DNA from 3 places in the Paenibacillus salivarius genome. Region 1 is predicted to be linked to each of the others. Evidence: riboswitches for the same ligand, from Rfam matches in the RefSeq annotation. Region 1 holds a riboswitch; each other region holds the start of a gene.
The links. Region 1 has a riboswitch for thiamine pyrophosphate ahead of ACSFXJ_RS02840 (ABC transporter substrate-binding protein). Riboswitches for the same ligand answer to the same signal wherever they lie in the genome.
Positions count from the first base shown of each region.

Region 2: linked by a shared signal. The riboswitch ahead of tenA (thiaminase II) and the one ahead of ACSFXJ_RS02840 (ABC transporter substrate-binding protein) in region 1 are both predicted to bind thiamine pyrophosphate.
Region 3: linked by a shared signal. The riboswitch ahead of ACSFXJ_RS24985 (thiamine phosphate synthase) and the one ahead of ACSFXJ_RS02840 (ABC transporter substrate-binding protein) in region 1 are both predicted to bind thiamine pyrophosphate.

Region 1 is NZ_CP195592.1:632,427-638,910, reverse strand. Features, by position in the region: gene ACSFXJ_RS02870 (ABC transporter permease) at 1-717, opposite strand, end outside; gene ACSFXJ_RS02865 (ABC transporter ATP-binding protein) at 731-1,666, opposite strand; gene ACSFXJ_RS02860 (sensor histidine kinase) at 1,830-2,987, shown strand; gene ACSFXJ_RS02855 (response regulator) at 3,040-3,696, shown strand; gene ACSFXJ_RS02850 (cold-shock protein) at 4,034-4,243, opposite strand; gene ACSFXJ_RS02845 (cold-shock protein) at 4,343-4,543, opposite strand; TPP riboswitch at 4,785-4,897, shown strand; gene ACSFXJ_RS02840 (ABC transporter substrate-binding protein) at 5,015-6,058, shown strand; gene ACSFXJ_RS02835 (MTH1187 family thiamine-binding protein) at 6,093-6,386, shown strand; gene ACSFXJ_RS02830 (ABC transporter permease) at 6,383-6,484, shown strand, end outside.
Region 2 is NZ_CP195592.1:1,295,263-1,301,746, reverse strand. Features, by position in the region: gene htpG (molecular chaperone HtpG) at 1-470, opposite strand, end outside; gene thiE (thiamine phosphate synthase) at 578-1,255, opposite strand; gene thiD (bifunctional hydroxymethylpyrimidine kinase/phosphomethylpyrimidine kinase) at 1,255-2,106, opposite strand; gene thiM (hydroxyethylthiazole kinase) at 2,109-2,951, opposite strand; gene tenA (thiaminase II) at 3,010-3,696, opposite strand; TPP riboswitch at 3,890-3,995, opposite strand; gene ACSFXJ_RS05710 (hypothetical protein) at 4,066-4,413, opposite strand; gene ACSFXJ_RS05705 (LysR family transcriptional regulator) at 4,691-5,665, opposite strand; gene ACSFXJ_RS05700 (peptidase) at 5,809-6,484, shown strand, end outside.
Region 3 is NZ_CP195592.1:5,397,109-5,403,592, reverse strand. Features, by position in the region: gene ACSFXJ_RS25010 (AAC(3) family N-acetyltransferase) at 1-638, shown strand, start outside; gene ACSFXJ_RS25005 (ABC transporter substrate-binding protein) at 972-1,652, opposite strand; gene ACSFXJ_RS25000 (hypothetical protein) at 1,843-2,064, opposite strand; gene ACSFXJ_RS24995 (NAD(P)/FAD-dependent oxidoreductase) at 2,300-3,358, shown strand; gene ACSFXJ_RS24990 (hypothetical protein) at 3,421-3,915, opposite strand; TPP riboswitch at 4,125-4,231, shown strand; gene ACSFXJ_RS24985 (thiamine phosphate synthase) at 4,342-4,980, shown strand; gene ACSFXJ_RS24980 (DDE transposase) at 5,079-6,484, opposite strand, start outside.

The sequences.
Region 1 (6,484 bases):
GAACGGGCTGACCGGCATCGAGCCCAGCCGATATAGCGTCCTACCCTTGATTTCCATATTCAAGCTTTCGCTTACCATAATCCCGGAGTACAGCAGGAACATGATCAGCATGGAGGCAGCGTAGTATTGAAACGACGAATATTGATCTCCATTCTTGTTTAGCGAGGTATCCTGCACGTACACGTCAGCTGTTTTCCCAGCATCGGCGAGCGCAGGGATAACCTTATCGGGACCCAAAACGAGCGCCGTCGATTGCATGCGGTTAACCCCGTCCAAATAAGCATCAAAAATTGCGCCTGCGGTCAGGTTCACGAGATGGTCTTTGCCAAGCAAATACTCCCACTTGGCCGCCTCGCCGTTTGCAACCCGTTCATCGAAACCCTTGGGAATCATGACGGCGTAATCGATTTCCCCGGATCGCAGCAAATTTTCCGCTTCATCGCGGGTTGCGACCGTTTGGACCTCCAGGGACTTCGCGATTTCCGGAGAACCCAGGAATGCGGCCAATCCCGGATCCTTCCCGGATTCTCCGTCTTGGTTGACGATGCCGACGACAATCTTTACTACCGAAGCGTCTCCGTTCGTTCCGACCACCCCCGACAACGCGTTGCCCAAAATAAAAATCAACAGCATCGGAAGCAAAAACAGGTTTATGATGATGCCCCAGTTCGACATAAGCCTCCGGATTTCAAAAGAGACGATCGTCCCTAATTTCATGGCCTTCCTCCTCCTAATCCCGAAGCTTTCGTCCGGTCAGGTTTAAAAACAGCGTTTCAAGGGTTGGCTGTTCGCAAACGACCGAATGGACGACGGCGTCATGCTTCGCGCAAATATACAAAATATCCTGCAGATCGTTTTGCGATGATGGCGTAAACAGCTCCAGATCTTGATCCTGCTGCAGCACCCGGGAAATCCGCGGATGCATCCGCAATTCCTGAAGGGCCGCCTCTCCGATCCCCGTGGCTTTTATTTTTATCTTTTCTTCCCCCGCAACGCGTTCGCGCAATTCCTCCTGAGTGCCGCAAGCGATCACATGCCCTTGATCCATGATGGCCACCCGGTCGCAAATGGCCGAAACTTCCTCCATATAGTGGCTCGTATAGATCACCGTGGATCCCATACGGTTCAATTCCCGGACGGATTCCAAAATATGATTTCGGGACTGCGGATCGATGCCCACCGTCGGCTCATCCATAATAATGAGCTTGGGGTGATGCATGATGGCGCAGGCGATATTGAGCCTGCGTTTCATCCCGCCGGAGAACGTTTTGGGCAGCTGCTTGGCGCGGTCCTCGAGTCCGACAAAACGCAGCGCCTCGGCGGTGCGTTCTTTTAATTCCCGGCCGCGCAAGCCGTACAACTTACCGAAAAAAGCGACGTTGTCGGCGGAAGACATGCCCTCATATAGCGCAAGATCCTGCGGTACCAGGCCGATCCGCCGCTTGACTTCCAGCACCTGCTCCTTCACGGAGATTCCGTCGACGCGGATTTCGCCCTGATCCATCCGCAGCAGGCCGACGATCATATTGATCGTCGTGCTTTTGCCCGCTCCATTCGGACCGAGCAGCCCGAAAATTTCCCCTTGCTGAATGTCCAAATTCAAATGATCGACCGACAGTTTATCTCCATATCGTTTGATGACGTCTTTCATTTCCACAAAAGCCATTAAACTTCACGTCCCTCCGAGATATTCCTCTGATTTGAATTCATTGTACCAAGCTGCGGCGTTCCGCGAAGGTAGAGAACGTCATCATCTGAGAATGACTTTAGTCACCTTCTTCATGTGTTATAATGTAGCCAAATTGAGGAACTACGAAGGAGCTGCGACAATGCCCAAGCGGCTGCTGCTGACGCTGACCTGCGGAATCGTCCTGATTTCCTGCATGGTTGAAATTTATTCGCTGACCGGACATGGTTACGGTTTGTTTGTTCTCCGTTCCTTGTTCTTGCTTGCTTTCGCCGTTGCCGGCTTTCTTGCCGTCACGGAAGCTCCAATTATGGCCCTGGCCGCCCTGCAAATTTTGTACGCGGCCTGGTTCTGCCGGACATACGGAGGGCTGACGGACATTGCAGCCGTCAGCCCGGTCTTTCTCTATTTCCAACTGCCGCCGACCCGGACCCGTTCACGCTGGATTTTGTTGGTTTTCCACCTTGCCGCTCTCAACTTTGCTCTTCAGGGTCAGCCTACGTCATGGATCGCGGTCTGCAATATATTCGTTCTTAGCACCGCATTTCTCCTGGCCACGCTGGGACATGCGGAGCAGAAGAAGGAAACGGCCGAACTGCATTACGACGCCCTGCGTAAGAAGCATTACGAGCTGGACGAAACGCGAAACCGTCTGGTCCTCTTCACGAAACAGGTGGAAGGGGCCGCCCAGGCGGAGGAACGAAACCGGATTTCCCGGCAGCTCCATGACGATGTCGGCCACCGCCTTATCCGGGCCAAAATGATGATGGAAGCCGCGCTCCAGGTCATCCCCGCCGATCAGGAAAAGGGCATGACCATGCTGCGGCAAATCCGCGACCAACTGACCTCCGGGCTGGATGAAATGAGGGCGGCGGTTCGGCGGATGAAGCCGTCCGAGGCTCCGGCCGGGATCCATTCCCTTAGCCGCATGCTGGAGGAGGTCGGCCGGGAAACCGGGATTCGCACCGGGCTGACCGTCGAAGGGAACCCTTATCCCCTGTATCCCAGCCAGGAGATGATTATGTACAAAAATGCGCGCGAAGCGATCACGAACGCACTGAAGCACGGACATCCCGCTTCCGTCACGATCGTCATATCCTACCGAGAACAGGAAATATGGATGGCGGTCAGCAACGACGGCGTCCCCCCGTCGAGCCTCCCGGCCGAAAACGCGGGGCTTGGTCTCACCGGCATGCGGGAACGGTGCATTCTGGCCGGAGGCCGGCTTGAAATCGCCTTGGAGCCGGTATTTACGATAACGACAAAGCTCCCTGTCATCCGTCGCGAAGAAATTATTTGAGAGTTGTTCAAAAACGCTTTGGTACTCATTTATTTAGTAGGAGTGATTACTCATGCCGAACCTGTCGGTATTCATAGTGGATGATGACCCGTTTATCCGGGAAAGCCTGACTTTACTGATCGGTCTCGATCCCGAAATCGAAGTGGCCGGGTCTGCGGGAAACGGAGCGGAAGCGGCAGAGCTCATCGCGCGCGGCCCCCATCCGGATGTCGTCCTGATGGATATCCGCATGCCGGAATGCGACGGCGTGGAGGGAACCCGGAAGATCAAAGCGATCTCTGCCGACATTTCCGTATTGATGCTGACGACGTTCGATGACGATGAATATATTCTTGAGGCGCTCCGTAACGGAGCCAGCGGATATCTGCTTAAAAATATCCCTCCCGACCGGATCATTCAGGGCATCAAAACCGTGCATAGCGGAAACATGCTCATCCACCCGGACGTCGCGCGGAAGCTGACGGGCCTGCTGCGCCAAGCCCCCTCTTCCCCTCCGGAAGCCCGGTTTGCCGCGGCCGGCCTAACGGCGGCGGAACAAAACGTGGTCCGCTTGATCGCCGACGGCATGTCCAACAAGGAGATCGCCGCCCAGTTATTTTTAAGCGAAGGCACGGTTAAAAATTATGTCACCGACATCCTTGGCAAGCTGGGCGTCCGGGACCGCACGCAAATCGCCATCCTGTACTGGAAAAGCCGGAGCGGGGCTTAACGAATCGCCGGTAAACGCGGCGGGCGCGTTAAACGCATCACGCACGCTCCGAACACCCTTCGTTGTAAAAAATCCAACCATTTCTCCCAAATCAGGGCGAAAACAGGGCCTTCATTGGATAATATCCAATCAAACACGTGCTTTTTCATCAAAACGGGTGCCGATGGTTCAACATCGTTGGATTTTTTCCAATGGAGTGCCGAGTTGTAACCATACCATAGAGAGTTCATTGGATTTTTTCCAACGGGGGCTCGGTGACCCCGGCCATGGTCTATTCAACATAAAAAAGGCCGCCTCAGCAGGCAGCCATGGTTATCGATTTATTTTTTCGGAGCGGTTATTGGCCCGTCTTCATGGAAGTGGTGTTAATAAGCTGCGGAAGCATCTTCGTTCCCTTTACCATTTCAGAGGAACACAGCGGACATACCGGATTGTAATCAAACGTAAAGTTATCCCGCATCCATCCGTTGCAATCCTCGCTAACGCAAGACCAAACCGTGGTATTCTCCTCAGGAACTTCTTCGATCGTTTTTTTACGGTAGTTCATGATAACCTCCCAAAAAAGATATTGCGGGGTGAACGATCACTCCCTCAAAAAAACAAAAGCTGCCCTTAACGCACGCGTTAAGAGCAGCTTGTGCCTGCATTACAGTTTTACGACATTCTCGGCTTGCGGTCCGCGGTTGCCTTGAACGACGCTGAATTGTACGCGTTGACCTTCGTCAAGCGTTTTGAAGCCATCGCCTTGGATTGCGCTGAAATGTACGAATACGTCATTTCCGCCTTCCACTTCGATAAAGCCGAAACCTTTCTCGGCATTGAACCATTTCACTGTTCCAGTTTCCATGAAAGTTACCTCCTTGATTATTATTAACATGCTCCTTTTTTACATAAAAAAATTCACATATTGAAAAAAGTTCATTTTTAGAAATTGACACTCTTTTCAATACGTGAATATCACTTCTCCAAACTTAATTAACCTCATTATACGCTCATCTGGATAAAAAAGCAAATCGCCCGTAGTCCCTCCACTCCCCTGCTGGACAGATTTGGGATGCCGGACTATAATGACAATTGTAATCCGCAGCATAATAGTTCAGGGGAGCTGGAAATTCGGCCGGCTGAGATTGTATCCCGCAAGATACTGACCCTTTAACCTGATCTGGGTAATGCCAGCGTAGGAAGAATGATTAGCCATGAACTTATCCATTCATAGCCATGAACCTAAACCTACGCGTCCCGATCCGGGGCGCTTTTTTTGTTGGCCGGAACTGCCAGATTGCAACCTGCGGAAATTTCCGAACAAATGAAGGAGAGAATGATGGTGAGACTTAAAAAATCGGCATGGCTTGCGCTGTGCACCGTACTGCTCGTAGCCCTTACGGCCTGCGGACAGGACAACGGAAAGGCAAACAACGCAGCGAAAAACGGCGCCGGCGCATCCGGAAACGGACAACCCGCCTCCCTGAAAGACGTCAAGATTTTGCTCGACTGGAGCCCCAATACGAATCACACCGGTTTCTACGTGGCCAAGGAGCAAGGTTTTTACGAAGAAGAAGGCCTGAACGTCGATATCATCCTGCCGGGCTCCGCCGGTGCCGACGCCATGGTTGCCTCGGGTGAAGTTCCCTTTGGCGTAAGTTACCAGGAAGGCGTGACCCAAGCGAGAATTCAAGGGCTCCCGCTCGTTTCCATCGCCGCGGTCATTCAGCATAACACGTCCGGCTTTGCCGCACCGGTGGACCGGAACATCAAATCTCCGAAGGATTATGAAGGAAAAACCTATGGCGGCTGGGGCTCACCGGTCGAGGAGGCGATTCTGAAATCGATCATGGACCAGAGCGGAGCCGATGTAAACAAGGTGAAATTCGTCAATATGGGGGAAGCGGATTATTTTACGGCCGTGAAACGGGATATCGACTTTGCCTGGATATTCTACGCATGGACGGGAATCGAGGCCGACCTTCGCGGAGAACCGCTGGATATGCAATTCGTCAAGGATTATTCCGAAAGCCTGGATTACTATACGCCGGTCATCGTCACGAACGAGAAAACGATCGCTGAGGATCCCGAGCTGGTCAAGGCCTTCATGCGGGCTACAACCAAAGGCTACGAGTACACCATCGACCATCCGGAGGAGTCGACAGACATACTTATAAAAGCCGTGCCCGAGCTGGATAAGGATCTTGTCGCCGCCAGCCAAAAATGGCTCAGCCCGAAATACAAGGATGACGCCGCCCGTTGGGGAGAGCAAAAACGCGAAGTTTGGCAAAACTATTCCGACTGGATGCACGAACGCGGTCTGATCGAAAAGCCGCTGGATACGGATAAAGCATTTACGAATGAATTTTTGCCCGAATAACTGATCCGAATAACCGATGAAAGGATGATCGATTATGTCAAATGCACTGTTAAGCATTCAAATCATTCCGAAAACCCCGAACGGTGAGGATGTAATTCCTTATGTCGACCGTGCAATCGAGGTCATTCAAGCCTCCGGGGTGAAATATCAGGTGAATCCGCTGGAGACGACCATGGAGGGCGATCTGGATGAACTGCTGGCCATCGTCAAACGTATGAATGAAGCGGTCGTGGAGTTCGGCAGCAACGGAGTGATCTCCCAGATCAAAATTTTGTACAATCCGGAAGGCGCCAGCATGGACAAGCTGACCGAGAAGTATCGTCCATGAAGCTCAGCCGGCTCTTAAAAAGCATATGGCCGCCCCTCGTGGCGGTCATCTTGTTTTTGATCGTTTGGCAAGGGGCCGTCTCCGTATTTCATATCGAA
Region 2 (6,484 bases), 660 kb from region 1:
ATGGTATAGCCGTCGGCTCCGGTGGATTCCCATTTGTACGCTTCGCCGCTTCCCAACGCCCGGCTCACGACGGTCACATGATCCGCAACCATGAAGGCGGAGTAGAAGCCGACCCCGAACTGGCCGATGATGTTATGGCCGTCTTTCGCCTCGTTCTCGTTCTTGAAGGCGAACGAGCCGCTGTTGGCGATAATCCCGAGATTGTTCTCCAGCTCTTCCTTGGTCATGCCGATCCCGGTATCGGAAATCGTCAGCGTGCGGCCGTCCTTGTCCACCGTCAACTTGATATAGTAATCGTCCTTGTTGAACGTCAAATTTTCGTCGGTGAGCGCCTTGTAATAAATTTTGTCGATGGCGTCGCTGCTGTTGGAAATCAGCTCTCTGAGGAAAATTTCCCGTTGGGTGTAAATGGAGTTGATCATCATTTCCAGCAATCGTTTCGATTCGGCTTTGAATTCCTTCTTTGCCATGAGTGATGGAGGCTCCTTTCCGTTTCCATTAATCAACATGATTTTAGCACTCTAACATTTAGAGTGCTAATTTTATACTTCTATATTAATAATCCTGTTTTTTAATGTCAATAACGTAAGTTTCGCTCTACCTGGGATTTGATTTCGCGGGTCGCCGATTGCGTTTCGCCGAGCGGCACGCCGGTGATCGCCGAGATGACGGCGACGCCATCGGCTCCGGCGCGCACGACTTCGGACGTGCGCGCCGCGGTGATGCCGCCGATGCCGACGAGCGGCAGATCCGGCCAGCGGGCGCGCAGCTCGCGGAGGATACTGACGCCCTGCACGGCATGGGCGTCGTCCTTGGACACGGTCGGATAGATCGGGCCGATGCCCAGATAATCCGCGCCGTGCTCTACCGCGAGTTGCGCTTCGCGGACGTTGTGTGCCGACACGCCGAGCAGTCGGCCGCTCCCGATGCGGGCGCGGACGGCGCCCGCTTCATCATCATCCTGACCGATGTGGACGCCGTCGGCCCCGATATACAGGGCCAGGTCCACGTCGTCGTTGATGATGAAGGGAACCCCCGCGCGGCGGCAAGCCGCCTGCAGCTGAACCGCCAGCTTCAGCCGGGCTTCTTCCGCGAGCGCTCCGCGGCCCTTCTCGCGGAACTGGACCAGCGTGGCCCCGCCGGCCAGCGCCTCCTCCGCGACGCGCAGCGGATCCGCCGCGCAGTTCACGCTGCCGATGACCAGGTACATCCGCAGCAGCTCGCGCACGCGCCCGGGCGCTAACCGGGCGCCCATCATCGCCGCACCTCAAGGCGCTGGCGGCGGCGGTACGCCCAATGGTTGGTCGGCCCGTGGCCCTGACCGAGCTCGAGGCTGTCCTCGATGGCAGCCTGGATAAATTCCCGGGCCGCCCGCACCGTCTCGGCGGCCGGCAGCCCCTTCGCCAGGCCGGCGGTCAATGCGGCGGAAAACGTGCACCCGGTCCCGTGCGTGTGCCGGGTTTCGATCCGCCGCCCGGCCAGCTCGGTGAAGCCGCAGCCGTCGTACAGCACGTCGACGGCCACCCCGGGGCTGGCCTGATCGTGCCCGCCCTTGATTACGACCAGCTTCGGCCCCATGCTCGCGATCCGCCAAGCCGCTTCCTTCCGGTCTTCCATCGACCGGATCGCCATGCCCGACAGCGCCTCCGCCTCCGGAATGTTCGGCGTAACGATCATCGCGAGCGGCAGCAGTTCCTCCTTCAGCGCCCGGACCGCTTCCGGCAGCAGCAGCTCCGCGCCGCCCTTCGCGATCATAACCGGATCGACGACGACCCGGTCCCAGCCGAAGCGCCGGATTTCGGCCGCAACGGCGCGAATGATGTCCGCGCTGAACAGCATGCCCGTCTTGAGCGCGTCGACGCCGAGATCCTCGCCCACGGCGGCGATTTGCTCGGCCGCCGCCTCGGGCGGCAGCGGATAAACGCCGCTGACGCCGAGGGTATTCTGCACGGTCACCGCCGTGATCGCCGACATGCCGTAAACGCCAAGCTCCTGAAACGTCTTGAGGTCGGCCTGGATACCGGCTCCTCCGCCGCTGTCCGATCCGGCGATCGTCAACGCCCTGCCAGTGAAGTCCTTCCCCGTCCCGGTGATGCTCATGCTCATACTCATACAGCTCCCCCGGTTGTCGCCGTCTCGATGTCGCGGACGGCGGCATAGCCTTTGAGCGAATGCGGATGCAGCTTCGCAAGTTCATCCAGGAAAGCAATCTGGAAGCTGCCCGGACCGAAGGCCGCCGTACGCTCTGCCGCACGGGCCGCTGCCGTTCCGTAAAAGGCCAGTCCTGCCGTCCCGGCAAGCAGCATATCCGGGCAAACCGCCGCAAAAGCTCCGAGCACCGACGTCAGCAAGCATCCCGTGCCGGTCACTTGGGTCAGCAGCGCATCCCCGCCGCTAATGCCGCGGCAAGCCGTCCCGTCGGCAATCACATCCTCCCGTCCGGTGATCGCCACGACCGCGCCGAACTGCCGAGCGGCCCTTACGGCGAGGGAAGCATTCTCGTAGGTGTCGCTATCTCCGGCGTCAACCCCTTTGATGACGCCTCCTTCTCCAAGAAGGTTCGCGACCTCCGCCGCATTGCCGCGTACCAGCGATACGTGGACCTTGCTCAGTATTCTTAGCGCGGATTCCGTCCGGAACCGGGTCGCCCCGGCCCCGACCGGATCGAGCAGCACCGGCACGCCGTGCTCGTTCGCCGACCTTCCGGCGACGATCATCGCGTCGATCAGTTCGCTCGATAGCGTGCCGATGTTCAGCACAAGCGCGCCCGCGATTTTGGCCATATCCGCGACTTCTTCCGGCGCATAGGCCATGACCGGCGAGGCGCCAAGGGCGTAAAGGCCGTTCGCAGTAAAGTTGGTCACCACGACATTCGTCATATTATGAACGAGCGGTTTCGTATTTTGCACCTGCGTCAGCAGGGCGGACAACTCTTTTTCCAGCATGCTCATGTCCGTTCAAACCCCATTTCCCAAGCTATTTTTCACTCGTCAAAACCTCGTAGTCGCATCAATATACAGCAGCCGCAAGCGGCACCGGCCATTCTTCGAGCTTGTAGGCCATATCCCAGAACATGTACTCCAACTGACAGCTGTGCACAAAATACTCCTTCATCCGCCCGCGCTCCGCCTCGGTGGCCCCTTCGGCCCACGCATCGACCAATTGGCGGAACTTGCTTGTCGCGCCTCCCGCCGTGTTCCCGTAGAAATGGATCCATTCGTAGAACGGATGCCCCTCATCCGGCCGTACTTCGTCCATCAATTTTCTCCCGATTTCCAAATAGGTCCACGGGCAAGGCAAAAGCGCGGCCATGATCTCCCCGAGGCTTCCCTCATGCGCGACCGTCAGCATATGCCGAATGTAATGATGGGCGCTTGGCGCAAGCGGAAATCCTTGCAGGTCTTCATAACGAACCCCCGCAACATTGCAAAAATTCCCGTGCGGATGGATTTCCCGGTTCAGGATAAAAGAAATTTGCTCGTTGAACATGGCGATGTCCTCGCGGTTCGCGCATTTTGAAATGGCCACCCCGTAAATCCGCATGTATGCATTCAAATATTCGGAATCCTGTTTGACGTAATGAATCAGCTGCTCTCTTCCGAGGTTGCCCGACGCAATCCCCTGAACGAACGGATGCTCGAATATCGCCTCGAACAACCCGTCCGTCTCCTTGCGCAATTCCTCCGTAAAGCTCATGTTTTCTCCACCTTTCAAGATTAGAGTCAAATGAAAGATCAGGAAGCCCTGGGAAGGAGGCGGCGGATCCCCATGTCCCGATTCCATGCACTATAAACCGGGTTTGATCACACCAAAAAAGCCGCCCCGAAAACGGAGCGGCTCATACATATCGCTAGCTAACAACCAAACGGCAAGTCGTCTGCAGATACAGCTAAGACCGGCTCCACTTTCCTACGCTAGTACGAACTAGATCAGGTTCAAAGGGTCCAAGATTTGTACTCTTGTCTCAGCCGCCGACGGCTCCCCTAGTGGACTTCCTATTCTATTGTTTACTAATGTACCCGGGTTTGCAAATTCTGTCAATTCAAAATCAATTTAAAACTTCGGCTACTTCTTATCTACTTGCACGAGAGTTATATTTTTTAGCGTATAGGTGTCTTTCAGCTTCTCGTCAGGGATCACCTTCAGCTTGACCAGGCTCGCGATCTTGGAGGAGTCGGGTTTGGAAAGCATCCGCCACAATTCCGGATCGGGCAGCGCCTCGTACAGCTTATGCTCATCGTATTCCCTGCGCTGCTGCTGGACGAGCTTGACTTCATGTCCGCCGACTTCAAGTTTCGTCACATTCCGCTCGCCGCAATAATCCAAAATTTCCTGCCGTAAGGATGCAAGTTCCTGTTCCAGCTCCTTTTGAGCTTGCTTGATTTCATAAAACCGCTCTACGATCTTGTCCATCATCGTCACGCTCCTTCATATCCCATGGATATGCGGAAGGGGCTTGGATTAGCCCATTTGACGCGCGGTTCATTGGTAATAAGGGCCATTTTGGGCCTTATTTCGTCGTTTTGGGTTTGTAGTCGTAAAATAGGGCCCTTTTACGTCCTTATTTTCCGGAAAGAGCGCAAAATTCTGGTCATCGGGTGCCTTCTTCTCAAAATAAGGCCCTTTTGGGCCGCTATTTGGATGGAATAGATCCTTTTCCGCAAAATAAGGCCCTTTTATGTCGTTATCATCATACCGCCGAGCCGTTCAGATCCCCGCCGCTTTCGGCAAAGCCTGCATCCTCTGCATGATCCGACGCCTCCGAAGGGCCGACCGACGCCTCCAAAGCCCGGACATAGGCCAGCGCCAGCTCGGAAAGGGTCGCATGTTTGTGGCAAATCCAGCCGACATTGATCGTTTCGTCGCAATCCAGCGGTACCGGAATGATCTCGTTCCCGTTTAAATCGGAGCTCAGCACGCCGGTGGATATCGTATACCCGTTTAGGCCGATAAGCAGGTTAAATAACGTGGCCCGGTCGTTGACCCGGATGCTTTTCGGATGAGACAGCGTACTGAGAATTTCTTCGGCAAAATGAAACGAATTGAACTCCCCTTGTTCAAACGATAAATACGGATATTCCCGGAGCTGATCGATCGTAACGACCGATTGCTTGGCCAGCGGATTTTGAATGCTGATAAAGATGTGCGGCTTGGCCACGAACAAACTGTTGAACTGAAGTCCCGCATCCTTAAGCAGTTTGTTGATTACTTTGGCGTTAAAGTCGTTCAGATACAGAATCCCGATTTCGCTGCGGCGGGACTTTACGTCCTCGATGATCTCATAAGTTTTCGTCTCGCGGAGCGCCAGTTCATATTCCTCCAGGCCGAATTCCCGGACGACATCCACGAAGGCGTTCACGGCAAACGCATAATGCTGCGTCGATACCGAAAAATGCTGCGACGACAGCTTTCCGTACATATACCGGTTTTCCAGCAGTTCCGCCTGTTCCACGACCTGGCGCGCATAGCCCAGAAACTCCGCCCCTTCGTTCGTTAGCGAAATCCCTTTGTTCGTCCGCTCGAAAATCGTGATCCGGATTTCTTCCTCCAAATCGCGGATCGCGTTGGAAAGGCTGGGCTGGGAAATGAACAGCCGTTTGGCCGCCTCGTTCATGGAGCCGCGGCTCGCGACTTCGATGACATATTTGAGTTGCTGCAAAGTCATGGGTTACGCCCCCTTTCGATAAATCGTCACTCTGCACTCTTTTCCCCCATTGTAGGAGGGAGTTTGCGAATTATGCAACCTTTTGCCACATTTTACGTCTGAGAGTGGGAAGAAGAGGAAGAAAACTCACTTGGAGGACTGACATGATGAAGAAAATGACCAAAACGATTGCAACAGCATCCTTGCTCGCGATGACCGCCCTTCCGCTTGCCGCGTTTGCTCAAGACGGACTGCCGTCTTTGCCCGCCCAAGCACCTGCCAAGGCAGCTCAACAAGAGAAAGCGGTTGTGCCCGGGACACTCGGACTTATCACCCATTTCGTGAATGATCACACCGGGAAATTCATTACGGTAAAAGGCCGGGGACTCGCCAAGTCGGATCAAAGCGAAATCGTGCTGAATATCACCAATGATACAAAGATCGTGGACGCGAAAGGACAAAAGGTCGCGCTGAAAACGATCATTGACGAAAAGAAAGCGGTTAAGGCCTTTTACGGCCCGAACATTACGAAAAGCCTGCCAGCCCGCGGGACGGCGTTGACCCTGGTCGTTCAGGATCAATCCTTTGCCGCCATCGACGGGACCGTTTCGGAAATTCGGGATAACGGTATTTTCGTGCAAGGCACCGACATTTCCTCCGGGATCGAAGATAGCATCGTGCTGCATTTTTCGGAGAAAACCGTGCTGCTGGATCAAAACGGAAACAACATTGCCGCGTTCGATATTAAATCCGGCATGACTGTCAGAGCGTTCTATGGCCCTGCCGTCATGATGAGCTTGCCGGCGCAATCGAACGCCAGCTACGTGATGGTGAATACGG
Region 3 (6,484 bases), 880 kb from region 1:
TGGATGCCCTCTCGGAGTATATGAAGGACGGCTTGCTGGTGTTGCCGACGCATACGTGGGCATACATCAATGCGGACAATCCCAAGTTTTACGTCGAGACCTCCGAGGTTAACGTAGGCATTCTGCCGGAATTGTTCCGAAAACGTCTCGGTGTGGTTCGTTCGCTTCACCCGACGCATTCCGTGGCTGCACTAGGCAAGGATGCCGCGGCATTTACGGCGGGAGACGAGCGGTGGGACACGCCTTGCCATCGGGAGTCCGCCTGGGGCAGATTGCTGGACCGAAAAGCGACCATTCTCCTCGTCGGCGTCGATTTACGGAGAAACACATTTATTCACGGGATCGAAGAATGGGTGGATATCCCCGGCAGGCTTACCGATGGCCATGAGAAGCTTTATACGGTGCTTGCCGACGGAACCGAAATTCCGGTCCCATCCCGGCGTCATTGTGGGCTGCCTTGGTCGGAGCACTTCTGGAAAGTGGAAGGCGTGCTTGAAGAACAAGGGGCGCTGTACCGTTCGAAACTGGGCGATGCGGACGTATTGGTCTGCGATACGGTCAAGATGACGGAGATCCTATCGGAGATGCTTCGCGACAACCCAGATCTGTTTTCGGATAATGAACCGTTAAAGGCGTAATTCATAACTCTATAGCGTGGGGCTGCTACCGACGTCTGACGATGACGCGGGAGCAGCCCTCTTTGTCGATAATCGAATTGACTCAACAGACGCTTACGGAACTCACAGCCCTTATTTGGCCTAAAAGTAACATTTTCAAGCCCTAACGGAACTCAGCGCTCTTATTGGCGACTTTCAAGGGAAATAACCTGGTTTGAAGGCAAAATAGCGGCTTTCAGTTCCGTTAGATTATCTAATTCAGCGTTTGCAAGAGAATAACGGCTGTGAGTTCCGTTAACTCTCTTGAGTTTTTGACGAAAGCCATCAAGCAGATGACCGTCGCAACGATGAACGTCATTCTCCCATCAGATCCGGATACATTTCTTTCGCCAGATCCTCAATGCCGGCAACGATATTGAAGCTGTATGTCATAAAGGTGTTGTATTGAATAACAAAGATCTGCTTATTCTTAACGGCGTTCAGGTCCTGCAGCGCCTTATTCGCATAGATCTTTTCGACAGGGTTGGCAAGTCCGCTGCCTAAAAAATCCATGTACAAAATCACGTCGGGATTCATGGCAAGCAGCTTCTCTACGCCTACGCCGTCGCCTATCTCGTTCGTTGCCGGGACGAGCTTCAGCCGTTTTACGGCATCGTTTTGATACGCGAGCGATTCGCCCGCAAAAAGGGAGGCTTTATTTCCGTTATAGTTGACCATAAACACGAAAGTACGCGCTTTGCCGATAGGTTCCAACTTGGCAGATATGGCATCGAGCCGCTCCTTTAGACTGACGCCGAACTCGGATGTCCGCCTTTGCATGTTGAAGATTTTTCCGAACTGCTCGATATCGGTAAACAAATCGTCCATCGTCGTGCCGGGACGGCTGGCATGCTGCATATAAGTTCGTATTCCCAATGTGTTCAAGTCTTTCACCGTTCCATGCCCCCACTCTTCAATCGTAAACTGCTCGCCCCGGCACCCCACGAGGTCCGGCTTCGCGCCGAGCACCAATTCCTTGTTTGTATCGTCACTCACCAATACCGTGATTTAGGGCGCGTAATCCTCACCACATCCGGATACGGCTTTCCGTAGAGGCGGCGGTTCCAACGATGCGATCCACCGGCCCGAGCTTCAGCAGACAGCTCCGTTACGCCTCGGGTGTTGGCGACAACCCGCCGCGGTGCTTTATCGAAGGTTTGCTCAAGTTCAGTCGCTGCCGTAGTTGCTATCCGTGTGCGGTTAGGCCGTCTTTCGTATCGGCGGATGAGGCAGCTTCGGCGGAGGCCGGCGTCGTCGAGGCATTTTCCGATGTTTGGTTCCCGGCTGACGCGGCATCGGATGAGGACGTGCTTGCCGTCGGTTCCGCTCCGTTCCCGCAGGCGGACACAATCAGAAGAAGCGCGGACATGGCCATCAGGGCGCTGACGCGCTTTATATTTTTTTGCATGGAATTCCAAATCCCTTCCTAAGCCAAATAATAATGATTTTCATTCTCAGTTAGATATGATACGATGGTTCTATCCCTGTGACAAGTAAATTTTGTAAATAATTTTGGATCCGTTGAGCGAGGCGGATCAAGGACATATCGCGGCAATTGCGACCGCTTATTTGACGGAGCTGCTGGAGCGGGAGCGGATGACAAGGTGGATGATTCTAAATTCATATAAAGGGGAGTTTTCAGGATGGAACAAAACGTATTCGATGTCACCATTATCGGCGGAGGACCGGCGGGACTATATTCCGCCTTCTACAGCGGCTTGCGCGAAATGAAAACGAAGCTGATCGAATTCCAGCCCTTTCTCGGCGGTAAAGTGAACGTTTACCCGGAAAAAATGATTTGGGATATCGGCGGCCTGACCCCGGTCACCGGGGAGCAGTTGATGCGACAGTTGATCGAGCAGGGCCGGACTTTTGATCCCGAAATTGTCCTTGGAGAGAAGGTCACCTCGATTACCCAAGGCGAGGACCGCATTTTCACGCTGCATACCGCATCGGGCGCCAAGCACTATTCCAGGACGATTATTCTTGCCATCGGGGGAGGCATCCTGAATCCGACGAAGCTCGATATTGAGGGCGCGGAACGGTTCGAAGTGAGCAACCTGCATTATACGGTGAAATCGTTAGGCCGGTTCAAAGGGAAGACGGTATTGATCTCGGGCGGAGGCAACACGGCGATCGATTGGGCTAACGAGATCGCGCCGATTGCCGGGAGAGTGTACCTGTCTTACCGCAAGGAAGTGCTAAAAGGGCACGAAGCGGAAGTGACGAAGCTGATGAAGAGCGACGTCGTATGTCTTTTGAACACCTCGATCGAGAAGCTGATCGGGACGCCGGACCGGGAAGCGATCCGCAGCGTGCTTTTGAAAAACAACGAGGACGGCTCCACGGTAGAGCTGGACATCGATCACGTGGTCGTGAGCCATGGTTATGACCGCGATAAAGCGCTCCTGGAGAACAGCGAAGTGAAAATCGCCATGAAAAACGAATACGGCATCGACGGAACCCCGATGAGTGAAACCTCGGTCGAGGGAATCTACGCCGCAGGGGACATTTTGGCTCATGAAGGGAAGCTGCACCTGATCGCGGGGGCTTTTCAGGACGCCGCCAACGCCGTCAACAAAGCCAAGCAATACATTACCCCGGATGCCGAGGCGTATGGGATGGTGTCTTCGCACAACGACCTTTTCAACGAGAGAAACCGGGAGCTGAAAAAACAGCTGTTCATGTCGATGGCGGATTGATCCATTCTTGAACATCTTCAGGCAAAAAAGAGCAGCTCCAAAATGGCGGAACTGCTCTTTCCTTATTTTTTCACAGGTTGAAAGCCTTCCTCGGCCAGATACTCCCCGGCTTCTTCCCGGGTTTCAAACGCCATCTCCAGATTCAGCCCCGCATACAGATACCAAAGGTCATCCTCGTATTTAAGCGTCAGCACATTTCCCTTCGCATCGGTCCAGGTTCCGCCTGGCGTTTCCTTGCGCGGAGGTTCGGACCGGTCCCCGTTTGAAATCTCCCGACCCCCGGTTGCCAGGGAATCGATCGACTTTCGCACCAGTTCGCGCAGTTCATTTTCCGGCAAATCCCGGATGTTGACGTAACCCTTGTCATCGGGCTCGTAGCCTTCCAGCATGGCGGCATAAATGTAGCCGTTCCCGTTAGGGTGCAGGTGGTACGCTACCGTTTTTTTGTCGTGCACGCTTTGCTCATACTGATAATTGACCCGGCCCAGGGATACATTTTTTCTCGTCAGCTCGGGAAAGGAATCCAACACTTGCAGTTTTTGTTCAAAGGATAGCATCTTCGGCCTCCGGCACATAGAATTGATAGGTCGGAACTATGTATTCGGTACCCACAGATCCGGCACGATGTACAATCACAGGTTCCATTGTCCAGTATAAGGTTTCCGCCTTGGCGAAGCAAAGACAAGGTCATCCCGGATCCCGGATTGACATTTTTTTGAGACCGTGATAGGTTGGGGACAGCAATAAATACCAATTTCATACAACGAAAAACCACTAGGGGTGCCTTGCATAAGGCTGAGATTAAAGTGAACTTTAAGACCCTTGGAACCTGATCTGGCTCGTACCAGCGGAGGGAAGTGGCGTAACGGGAACCTGGCATTCGCGATCTCGATTCGTGATGTTTTGCCCTATACAACCACTTTCTATGGCGAAGGTGGTTTTTTTGTTGTCATGAAGACGATCAACGCGGGAAGGAGGCCGGGATGAAAAAGCAACTGCACGTCATTTCGGACGGGGAGCTGTCCTTGTCCGCGTTCGCGGGCATCGCAGCAGAGATCGAGCCGTTTGTGGACAAATTTCATATCCGGGAAAAGAAAAGGGCCGCAAAAGAAGTATATGAGGCGGTTCAGTCTTTGGTCGGCAAGGGAGTTCCCCTGAGCAAAATCATCATCAACGACCGGGCCGATGTCGCCAAGGCGGTGTGTGCCGGGGTACATCTTGCCTACCACAGTTTACCGGTCGACGTCGTCAAAAGCATGATGCCGACGCTCACGGCAGGCGGCTCGGTTCACTCGTACGAAGAGGCGGTGGATATGGAGCGCAGGGGCGCCGATTATGTGCTATATGGACATGTGTATGCGACCCGGTCCAAGGAGGGGCGGCCGCCGAAGGGGCTTGAGGAACTCACGGCCATCAAACGGGCTCTGCGCATACCGGTGTTGGCCATTGGCGGAATCAAGCCGGAGCATGTGGAAGAGGTGCTGGGCACAGGAGTGGACGGCATTGCCGTCATGTCCGGCATTTTGCGGGCGGAGGACCCAAAGAAAGCAGCCATGAAATACGCGGAATCATTAATAGGAGCTCGGATTAAACTGGGGGATTCGAGTTCGAGCGAGGGGTGATGAGCGCAAAAAATGAATACTAGCACGATAATGAAAGCGATTTTCATGAATGCGCATGCCAAAGAAACACAAGGTCCTCCATTTTTTAAAAATTGGGCTTATGCGGCAACAGATTCGTTAAGCCAATGCTGAATGGATGGCAACAGTTTTTGTTTCTTTGCTTCTTCGAACCATGCGTCAGCGTGCTGACACATGGCAATAAGATAAACTCGAATGTTCCAGTGACGTGAACTGCGGCCGCGCGAAGATTCCAACTTGTAATCAGTCTTCTGACGCTTAATGCAACGCTCAACGCCGGTTCGCATCGCGTAACGCTTTCTCCATTCCTTGCTATCACGGCGGATGCGTGGGAACAAGCGCGGATTATCGGCTGTCGACGTATAGAACGTTCTTCCGTACTCGGAAGGCGAACACGGAGTAGGACACTCCCATTTTCCAACTTTGGCGGGGCAGCGCCACTTGATACGCTGCCGCCCCGGACACTTGCCCCAGCAGGACATCTTGCGACCAATGGGGCAGACGGGAACACCATCGGAGTTTATTTTCATTTCATTGTATACCGTATGCCCGGAACGCCTGAGATTCAGGTCGATGATGCTGCTAACATCATCATGTTCCAGCATGGTATAGATCGGGAGGGCGTCGTGGGCCGAATCCAAGATCGCCTCTCCCACCTTCCAATCCGCGTACCAGTAGCGAAGTTCGCGGTAACCGCAAATCCACGATACGGCATCGTGTTGGCTGGCGCGAAACAATCGCGGATACACGGGCAGATCATAGGCGCTGTCCGCGGCGGTAAACATGTAAAGCGTGCGTCCGTAGTAATACTTCTCGCGGTAGCTGTCCCAGCCCCAATCTGCATCGGGATCGGAAAATTGCCGTTTGCAGGTACATTTCCAGTTGCCCGACTTGCGGCAATCGCAAAGGAATTTACCGAAGGAACGCGCCCCGGCTTCAACTGGAGATCCATCGCCGATGACGCGAAAAGCGTTCGTATCACCGAGCAATCCCTTTGCCGCGGAAGGTGCGACAAACATGGTTTGAAACAATTGCTGCAACAGGTCGTGCTCCTTGGGGGCATAGTGGATTTTGCCCTCGCGCAGGACGCGGGAGACGAGCCTCTCCGTAATTTTTGGGTTTTTGGGTTCCTGCTTTTCATTCTTCTTGCCTTTCTTTCGCGGCTTCTTCAGGCGACGTTTGATGCGCCCAGTCTTATGCGGCTTGGATGCCCGCCAAAGCCGGGGGAAAAAGTCGTAGAACGTCCCGACGCCCGGCGACTCGCCAGGGTTGAAACCGCAAAGAATGGCATAAACAGGCGTCGTGCGAATGGCGACGACCCCCTCATCGACGCTCAGCTCAAGCTTGGTCATAAGGAGCAGGCAGCGGAGCATGTCGGCGGGATCGTGAGGCTTTCGGCCTCTTGGCTTAGAAGAATAGGCCGACTGCATCAAGGAAGCTGCAGCGGACAGGTCAATCGCTGTGATCCAGAAGATGATATCGCTGT